3 regions of the Halomonas sp. hl-4 genome follow, and region 2 is predicted to be linked to each of the others. Evidence: predicted binding sites of a transcription regulator. Region 2 holds the regulator's gene; each other region holds the start of a gene.

Region 1 (3,281 bases), 860 kb from region 2:
ACCACGACATGGCAATGGTGCCAATTACTCGCAGGTTGAGCGCGGTCATACCCCGCGCCAAGCCCACCCCAAGCACGGCACCCACCAGCGTATGCGTGGTCGAGATCGGCAAGCCTGTGCCAGAAGCCAGCACCACGGTGGTGGCAGCGGCAAGCGTTGCTGCAAAGCCACGACTGGGGGTCAGCTCGGTGATTCCCGTGCCCACGGTGGCAATCACTTTATGCCCGTAGGTGATCAGGCCCACTACGATGCCGCCACCGCCGAGCACCAGCACCCACCAGGGCACCAGCGCCGAGCCTTCAATTTCGCCACCGGTTTGTACCACGCTGATGACCGCCGCTAGCGGGCCAACCGCATTAGCCACGTCATTAGAACCGTGGGCAAACGCCATGGCGCAGGCCGTGAAAATCATCAACACGCCAAAGGCGCGCTCCACATTAGCGTAGCCAAAGTGGTCGTCGCTGCTTTGCACGTACTGTACGCGGCGCTCCATCAACACGCCAATGCCAGTGATAATCAAACCAAGAATGATCGACAGCACCAGGCTTTGTGAAAAGGTAATATCCAGCCCCACGTGCTTTAAGCCCTTGGTCATGGTAACCATGGCTACCACAAAACCCACCAGGAACACATAGCCGGGCAAATAACGCTTGGCGGCAGCTAGCGGGTCAGAGGCTTCAAATACCAAGTGGTGTACCGACTTAAACAGTACAAAGCCCACCGTGCCTGCCAACAATGGCGAGACCACCCAACTGGCGGCAATGGTGCCCACGCTGCCCCAATCCACCGTCGCTGCGCCCAGCCCGGCTACCGCAAAACCGACAATCGCGCCCACAATCGAGTGGGTGGTCGATACCGGCCAGCCTTTCATGGAGGCAATTAATAGCCAGGTCGCCGCCGCCAATAGCGACGCCAGCATACCGTAAACCAGAAGTTGAGGATCTTCTTGAAGCAGTTCGGGGTCGATAATGCCTTTGCGGATGGTGTTGGTCACCTCACCACCGGCAAGCCAAGCCCCTAGGAACTCAAATACCACGGCGATCATAATCGCCTGTTTAATGGTGATGGCCTTCGAGCCAACCGAGGTACCCATGGCGTTGGCGACGTCGTTGGCACCCACGCCCCAGGCCATAAAAAAGCCGAAAAGACAGGCCAGGATGATAAAAATATCACCATACTGAGCAATGATCTGCATAACGCTTCCCTTGTTTGGGGATCAGGTATTAATTTGGGCGCACAAATTAATTGGCGGTCATGATCTGAAGGCGGCTGCCTACGCGCTCAGCGCGGTCAGATAGCTCGCCGACCCAGTCGATAATCTTGTAAAGGAAGACCACATCAACCGGTGGCAACTCACTTTCCAGGCTAAATAGCTGGCGGCGAATCGCGACCTGCTGGCCATCCGCCTGGTGCTCAAGGGTATGCAGTTCACGAATCATGTTCTGCATCACATCCGAGACGTTGCGTCCAAAGCCCGACTCCAACAGGTCCTTGAGTTCTTCCAGCGCCTGGCGGGCTTGCGCCACGCACGCCACACTAGTGCGGATGTAGTCACGCATGGGATCCGCCAATTCGGTGGGCACGGTCATTTTACGTCCCAGCATAATGCCGGTAATGTCGCGTGCTTTATTGGCGATTTTGTCCTGTACGCTGATCAGGTCGAGCAGATCAGAACGCGAGACGGGCAAGAACATGGTGTTGGGAAGGTTTAAACGCAGTTCGGTTTTGAGTACGTCTGCATCGTGCTCTAAGCGAGTGACGTTTTCGCGCAGCTGCCCAGCGCTCTCCCAATCGCCTGCCAGCGTTGCTTCGAAGAAAGGCAGGAGTTGGTCAGCACATTCGTTCGCCTTGACGATATGCGCGAGTAGCGGCTGGAATGGCGAGCGGCCAAACATCGCGGAGAAAGGGTTAGAAGTAACCATAAAGCCTTTACGCCTGTTTTCGGGAAGCCAGGAAATGGCGGCCACAGTATAGTGAGTGCGTCTGCCGCCGTCATGAAAAGTTCACAATGTCATTAAAATTTAATCTAAATGTCATAGTATAGAGGTGGCAATTGTTATGAAACCCTCAGCGCCAACCGAGATCGAACTGAAGCTTGCCCTCGCCCCTGATGGCCCAGCGGCACTTTGCCAGCACCCCCTTTTAGAGGGGTTGACGCCTCAGCGGCAAACGCTCATCAATACCTATTTCGATACGCCCCAGGGCGCATTGGCCCAGGCGCACATCGCCGTGCGGCTGCGTCAGGTGGATGATCAGGTGCTGCAAACGGTTAAAACGGCGGGTCACGGGGGCGGCGGATTTTCTCAGCGCCAGGAGTGGGAGTGGCCTGTGGCTTCGCTTGCGTTGGATACCCAAGGATTAGCCGAGCTGCCCCCTTTTCAGGGCGAGGCGAGCCAAGTGATTTCTGCACTTGCCCCCCGCTTAAATACCGACTTTGTACGCCAAAGCTGGCAAGTAGTGTGGCAGGAAAGCCACATCGAGCTGGCCTTGGACCAGGGGGAGATTCATAGCGGCGGGTATCAGGCCACTATTTGTGAAGCCGAACTGGAGCTTAAAAAAGGGGAGCCTGAGGCACTTTGGTCCCTCGCCCTGGCGCTGGCTGAGCATGTACCGCTGCGTCCCTCCGACAGCAGCAAGGCGGCCCGGGGCAATGCTTTAGCCGCTCAACACTGGCCACTGCCCGAAGCCACAACGCCCGCGCAGTGGATGTATCGCGCTACGCTGGCGCTGGACGCCTACCACGACAGCCACAGCGCCGAGCACCTGGCCATCGCTCAAACAGCGCTCGCCACGCTTTCGGCCGAGCCGTCACTCACCGATGAGGCGCATGATGATATCGAGACGATGCACCATGCCTTGGAAATCTCTAATCAGCCCAACGTTGCCTATGGCCAAGCGGCATTGGCCTTTGCCCATCGCTTGGCGTATCAAACCGCGCTACGCTAAACCTGCTGCTTTTACGGCTCTTTCAGGACGGTATTGATGAACTTTCCCTTACATCCGGGCGCAGAAGGATTGCGCACGAAGCTTTTCCATATCATTTTCGAGTCTGATACGCCGGGGGCCAAAGCGTTCGACATCGGCTTGATTTTGGCGATCTTGCTCAGCGTGTTAGTAATTTTGCTGAGCAGTGTTGAGGCCTATGCCGAGCGCTACGGCACGCTTTTCTATGTGCTGGAGTGGATATTTACCCTGCTGTTCAGCGTCGAGTTGTTGCTGCGTATGTACTGCTTGGAGCGCCCTACGCTCTATCTGAAAAGCTTCTACGGCATTGTCGACTT
Region 2 (3,281 bases):
TGGCCAAACGCTGTCCAGCGCAGTGTGATCGTGCTGCCTGGAGGGGTATAACGCACCGCATTAAAGGCAAGGTTAGACACGGCGCTACGCATTTCCTGCTCGCTACCCACTAGCTGTGCGGGGTAATCGCTGTCGACCCTAAGCGTATGCTGATGATCAGAAAGCGCCAGAGCATCAGCTCCTACACTGTTTAACAAGGCGGTCACATCAAGATGCTGATGATCTTGACCGCCTTGATCAATTTCTAAGCGAGACAGCAGCAGTAAGTCATTTACCAAATTCTGCATGCGCTGTGTTTGGGCCTCCATCTGCTCAATTCCCCGCCCCAGGCGAGGGGGGAGCTGATCAGCCAGTTCACCATAGGTTTCAAGATACCCCGACAGCACGGTTAACGGCGTACGTAGCTCGTGGGAAACATTGGCCACAAAGTCTCGCCGCATCTGCTCTAGTCGATGCAACCGGGTGATATCGCGCGCCATAACTAAACGCTCATCGTCACCATAAAGGGTAATCTGGTACTGCAGAATGCGCCGTTCGTCTATTGGCGATGTGAGTGTCAGCGGCTCACCGTAGTCACGCGCATTAAAGTAGCTGATGAAACGCGGGTCGCGCAGCAGATTGGTAATATGCTGGCCGCGATCGTGGGCCGTTTGCAGCCCTAGCATATCGCTGGCAGCGCTATTCCACCATTCCAGGTCGCCGTGACGGTCGAGCATCACCACACTGTCACGCATGGCCTCAGAGGACTCTTGAATGCGGGCAAGCGTCGTACGCAGACGACTTTGGGTAATCCGTTGGCTTTTCTGATAGCGGTATAGGCGGTCAAATAGCTCGCCCCAAAGGCCGCGTGCGGCGGGTGGCTCATCCTGCGGCTGTTGCGTCAGCCAGCGATATGCGGCGCGTAATTGCCGCAAGTGATAGACCAAACACACGGCGAAGCCAGCGGCTAACCCTAGCCCAGGCATACCGACTAGCCAGCCCAAGCACGTGCCGAGTGCCGCCCATCCCACCAAGCGCCACAATTCACGGCTCCACAAACGCAAGGTTAAACTCGCGCGGAAAAGCGGTAGCCAGTACCGCGTACCGTTTGGATTAAGTTCTGGTGCGCATCGCCCAGGGCTTTACGTAACCGACGTATATGAACATCTACCGTGCGCTCTTCCACGTAGACATTGCCTCCCCACACCTGATCGAGCAGCTGGCTACGCGTATAGGCCCTTTCCTGATGGGTCATAAAGAATTGTAACAATCGATACTCGGTGGGCCCCATATCCAGCGCTTTACCGTAGGCGCTTACCCGGTGGCCTACCGGATCAAGCAGTAATCCGTTAATTTCGATAGGATCTTCTACGCCGCGAGGCGTAGCGCGACGCAGCACGGCTTTTAAACGCGCCACCAGTTCGCGAGGCGAAAACGGCTTGGTGATGTAGTCGTCGGCCCCCGCTTCCAGGCCCTGAATTTTATTATCCTCTTCGCCTTTGGCGGTGAGCATAATAATTGGCAATTCGGCGGTCGCCTCCTCTCGCTTGAGACGCCGGGCCAGTTCGATGCCACTCGTGCCGGGCATCATCCAGTCAAGCAATAGCAGGTCGGGCTGGTGGTCAACTACCATGGCGTGGGCATCCTGGGCGTTGTCCGCTTCAAGAACACGATAGTCAGCCATTTCCAGCGCCACCGCGATCATTTCGCGAATGGGTGCCTCATCATCGACGATCAGTACGGTCTTGGCGGTCATTCCAGAGCCTCACGGTGTTCGATAGAAAGTAATCCAGTGACATGTCAATGACGATCACACCATGACTTGATGACAATTCTATGACATTACCAGGGATTAGCCAGCAATCGGCCACCAACTCAGCGCAATCCCGGCAAACACCAGTAGACCTGACCAATGATTATTCAAAAATGCCTGGAAACACGGGTCCCGCTCACGCTGACGGATCAAACGCTGCTGGTGGATGAACGTCGCCGCCATACCCGCCAGACCAAGCCAGAAAAAACCGCCCAAACCGACGCGCGCGCCCACCCAAGCCAAAAGTGCCAGCGTGGCAAGCTGAAGCAGACCAATTACCAGCCGGTCGGCGTTGCCCAGCAGCACGGCCGTGGATTTGATGCCGATCTTGATATCGTCGTCGCGATCGACCATGGCGTACTGGGTATCGTAGGCGACGGTCCACAGCAGATTGGCAAAAAACAGTAACCACGCCTCCACCGGCACATCGCCCAAGACCGCCCCGAAGGCCATCGGAATCGCCCAGGAAAAAGCCGCGCCGAGTACCACCTGAGGGAAATGCGTGTAGCGCTTCATAAACGGGTAGATGAACGCCAGTAATACGCCGCCCACCGACAGCAAAACGGTAAACCAATTAGTTAACAGCACCAGCATAAACGCCGCAGCCACCAGCCCGATAAACAGCAACTGGGCTTCGGTTTCACTGATCCGCCCGGTGGCTAACGGACGATGTTGGGTACGCTTCACATAGCCATCAACGTGGCGGTCAGCATAATCGTTGACCACACACCCCGCTGCGCGCATCACGTAGACCCCGGCGATAAAGATCAATAGCACGTCGCGCCCTGGTACACCTTCAGCGGCCATCCACAAGGCCCATAGCGTGGGCCACATCAGCAGCCAGGTGCCGATCGGCCGATCCAGCCGCATCAGCCGTATAAAATCCATCAGGCGACCCATTCCCGTTGGCCGCAGTAGAGAACGATCCATGCTTACCTCACCCATCCAAGAGACGCAGCGTTAGCCTAGCGCGAAGGCAGCGCAAGATCATCCGCCATGGTCGATAAAAAGTATTCTTGAACCAGCAGCGATAGCCCCGCGTGTTGGAAAACCGAGCGTCGCCCCCACTGGCTGCTAACGCGTTTGTCACAGGGATAAACAAACCCAGGTGCATGACGCGTGGCATATAGCGGGCCGCGTACCAGGTCAGGCTGGCTAAATAGCCAACTACCCAGCGACCGCTCCCCCAGGTTTTCCAGGCACTGGCCTCTGAGCGTCTCAAGAGGGGCAACCGAGCGCGCAACCACCCAGGGGGTATCATCTATGCATAGGGCCACCTCGCGCAGCCAGGCATAGCGCCGTGCCGCTAGGCCCAGCGCCTGGGCCTCATGCGGCTGAGGTAGCCCAACGCCCTGGCGCAACAGCTGCACGCGAAAAGGCCGCTCGCCGCCTGCTGCCATAATACGCGCTGTCAATGAGTCTGTGGAGGCAACCCACTGCCACCACGCCGCGCTCATCGACGGTCGCAATGCCTTGACGGGTCGCCAAC
Region 3 (3,281 bases), 910 kb from region 2:
GTTTGATGGCCAGAACGTCAGGGTCGCGCGCGGCCTCGCTTAGCAGGTCCTCGATGGGTGAAAACGACTGAAAAGGATGATGCAGCAGCAGGTCCTGTTTGGCGATGGCGTCAAACAGACTGCCGCCTTTCAGCGCCTTGGGCACGCCGGGCGAGTAGGGCCTGTAGAGCAGCTCGGGGCGGTCGACATCGCCCAGCACCGACATCATCCGGGTCAGGTTGACCGGGCCTTGCACGCGGTACAGGTCGCCGTTCTCGAGGCTAAACTGGCGCAGCAGGAAGTTGGTCAGGTCGTCCGGGCAGTTATCGGCGACTTCCAGCCGCACGCCACTGCCGTAGCGCCGAGCCAACAGTTCGCCACGCAGCGCCGAGGCCAGGTCGGAGACCTCTTCCGGATCGACGCTCATGTCGGCATTGCGCGTCAGGCGGAACTGGTAGCAGCCGCGCACCTTCATGCCCGGGAACAGCTCCTCGGCATGGGCGTGAATCATCGAGGAGAGGAATACGTACTCAGTGAAGCCTTCGCTGCACAGGTGCTTGGGCAGGGCCATCAGGCGCGGCAGCGAACGGGGGGCGGGCAGAATCGCCATGCCCCCGGCACGGCCGAAGGCATCCTTGCCTTCAAGCTCGACGATGAAGTTGAGGCTTTTGTTGACCAGGCGCGGGAAGGGATGCGAAGGGTCCAGCCCGATAGGGCTGATCACCGGCATGATGTCGTTGTTGAACAGTTCCTGGACCCAGTCCTTTTGCGCCTTGGTCCACTGATCGCGGCGGCGAAACCGCAGACCTTGGGCTTCCAGGGCGGGCAGCAAGGTATCGTTGAGGATTTCATACTGCCGGACGATTTGCGCGTGGGCGATGTCGGAAATTTCGGCAAGCACCGCCTTGGGAAGCCGCCCATCAGCGCCCGTCGTATCGTCGCCCAGGGCGATTTGGTGCTTAAGCCCGGCGACACGAATTTCGAAGAACTCATCCATGTTGGATGAGAAAATCAGTAAGAACATCAGCCGGTTGAGCAGTGGGTGCGCGTCATCAAGCGCCTGTTCCAATACGCGAATATTGAACTGCAGGTGCGATAGCTCACGGTTGAAATAGAGTTGCGGATCGTCCAGGTCGGTTTCTGGCAGTGCGTCGCGCGCCTGCACACCCGTGGGCGTGCGATTGACGCGCAGCGGGGAGGACTCATTATCACCGCCGCCATGATCATGGAGTGGGTAGGGCGAATTATCAGTGACCTGATCGTCCATGGTGACTGCCTCCGGCGTTAGTCATCTCTGAGCATATCATTGCCTGATACGCGCCTGTTAACGCAGTATGGCGGAGGAAGATGACAAAGACGTGTCACGGCATTGTCATCTACTGTTAGCTTGCCTCAGACACATAGCGTCAACGCTTGGCCGTCAGCAGTCGCGCAGCGTCCAGGGCAAAGTAGCTTAGGATGCCGTCTGCACCGGCGCGCTTGAAGCACATCAGGGACTCCAAAATGACCGTGTCGGCATCAAGCCAGCCGTTGTCGAAAGCGGCGCGATGCATGGCGTATTCACCGCTTACTTGGTATGCGTAGGTAGGAACGCGTAATTCGCTTTTGACCCGCCGCACAACATCCAGGTAGGGCATCCCTGGTTTGACCATCACCATATCGGCCCCTTCGGAAATGTCCATGGCCACCTCATGAAGCGCTTCGTCACTGTTGGCCGGGTCCATCTGATAGGTGCGCTTGTCAGCTTTGCCCAGGTTGGCAGAAGAGCCCACGGCGTCGCGGAAGGGGCCATAATAGTGCGACGCATATTTGGCGCTGTACGCCATGATACGCACGTTATGAAGATGCTCTTGCTCTAGCACCTGGCGAATTGCACCAATACGCCCGTCCATCATGTCCGAGGGAGCGACCACATCAGCACCGGCCTCGGCGTGAGAAAGCGCCTGTTTTAGCAGGGTGTCGACGGTGCGATCATTGATTACGTACCCATGTTCATCGATGATGCCGTCCTGCCCGTGAATGGTATATGGGTCCAGAGCAACATCGGTGATAATGCCCAGCTCAGGTAGTGCCTCTTTAAGTGCGCGTACGCTGCGCTGAACGAGGCCGTTGGCGTTGTAGGCCTCTTCGGCGAGTTCGCTTTTCTGTTCACCGCCGACGACCGGGAACAGCGCGATGGCGGGAATGCCCAATGCATAGGCATCGCGGGCTTGCTCGATCAACAGGTCAATCGACAAGCGCTCTACCCCTGGCATGGAAGCGATGGCCTCGCGCTGCTGGCTGCCTTCCAGCACGAACACCGGCAGAATAAGATCACCAGGCGTCAGCGTTGATTCGCGCATCAAGCGGCGGGAGAAGTCGTCGCGGCGCATGCGTCGCAGACGAGTCGCGGGGAAGTGACGAGGTGTTGGTGTACTCAACGGTATTCTCCACAAAAACTCGCAAATGAGGGTGTCTGTTGGCCTTGGCTGAGTATATCAGCCTTGACCTGCACCGAAAGCCGTCTTGTGGCGCGCCTCAAGACTGACTAAAGTGGCGCAAACGCTGCTGAACGAGCAGGCCCTGCATAAGGAGATAAGCATGACCAAACAGGTGGCAGTGATTCTCGCTGGCTGTGGTGTATTCGACGGGTCAGAAATTTACGAAACGACCCTGACATTGCTGCGCTTGGACCAGTTGGGAATAGGATATCGTTGTTTTGCTCCGGATATCGAGCAACACCATGTGGTAAATCACCTCACCCAGGAGGCCGACGCGGACGAACGGCGTAACGTGCTGGTGGAATCGGCTCGTCTGGCCCGAGGTGAAATAAGTCCGCTGACTGACCTGGCGGCCGATGAGTTTGACGCGGTGATTGTGCCGGGTGGTTTTGGTGTCGCCAAGAATCTGTCGGATTTCGCCACGGCGGGAGACAGCATGCAGGTGCTGGAGTCATTCAAGGAGGTCCTATCGGGCTTTCGCGAAGATGCCAAGCCGATTGGCTTGATCTGCATTGCGCCGGTGTTGGCGACGCGCTTGCTAGGCGATGGTATAGCGGTGACGGTGGGTAATGATCCCAGCATGTCTGGGGCGATCAGCGCCATGGGAGGCCTGCACCGCAGCTGTAGCGTCGAGGATATCGTCGTGGACCTGGAGCATCGCGTGGTTACCACGCCTGCCTATATGCTGGCGACGCGGATTAGCGAAGCGGCAACAGGTATTTTTAAACTGGTTGATCGTATTGATGAAATGATGGACTAGTTTCCAGCCCCATCCTGCCAATCGCGCGAAGTTGCGCGAAGGCTGTCCGTACAAACGTACAA

What was found. Region 2 encodes PhoB, which activates phosphate uptake and scavenging genes when phosphate is short. Its sites were predicted from a motif close to TGTCATANNNNTGTCANA; they were not measured.
Region 1: CPH17_RS08250 (CYTH domain-containing protein) is a predicted target of PhoB. The motif match lies at 2,010-2,027, and genes of this name have one in related genera.
Region 3: ppk1 (polyphosphate kinase 1) is a predicted target of PhoB. The motif match lies at 1,339-1,356, and genes of this name have one in related genera.

Annotation. Positions count from the first base shown of each region.
Region 1 is NZ_LT907845.1:1,715,615-1,718,895, forward strand. It holds gene CPH17_RS08240 (inorganic phosphate transporter) at 1-1,195, opposite strand, end outside; gene CPH17_RS08245 (TIGR00153 family protein) at 1,242-1,922, opposite strand; gene CPH17_RS08250 (CYTH domain-containing protein) at 2,059-2,946, shown strand; gene CPH17_RS08255 (ion transporter) at 2,983-3,281, shown strand, end outside.
Region 2 is NZ_LT907845.1:2,578,531-2,581,811, forward strand. It holds gene phoR (phosphate regulon sensor histidine kinase PhoR) at 1-1,043, opposite strand, end outside; gene phoB (phosphate regulon transcriptional regulator PhoB) at 1,046-1,735, opposite strand; gene ubiA (4-hydroxybenzoate octaprenyltransferase) at 1,832-2,722, opposite strand; gene CPH17_RS12215 (chorismate--pyruvate lyase family protein) at 2,758-3,249, opposite strand.
Region 3 is NZ_LT907845.1:3,491,296-3,494,576, forward strand. It holds gene ppk1 (polyphosphate kinase 1) at 1-1,246, opposite strand, end outside; gene hemB (porphobilinogen synthase) at 1,386-2,399, opposite strand; gene elbB (isoprenoid biosynthesis glyoxalase ElbB) at 2,560-3,219, shown strand.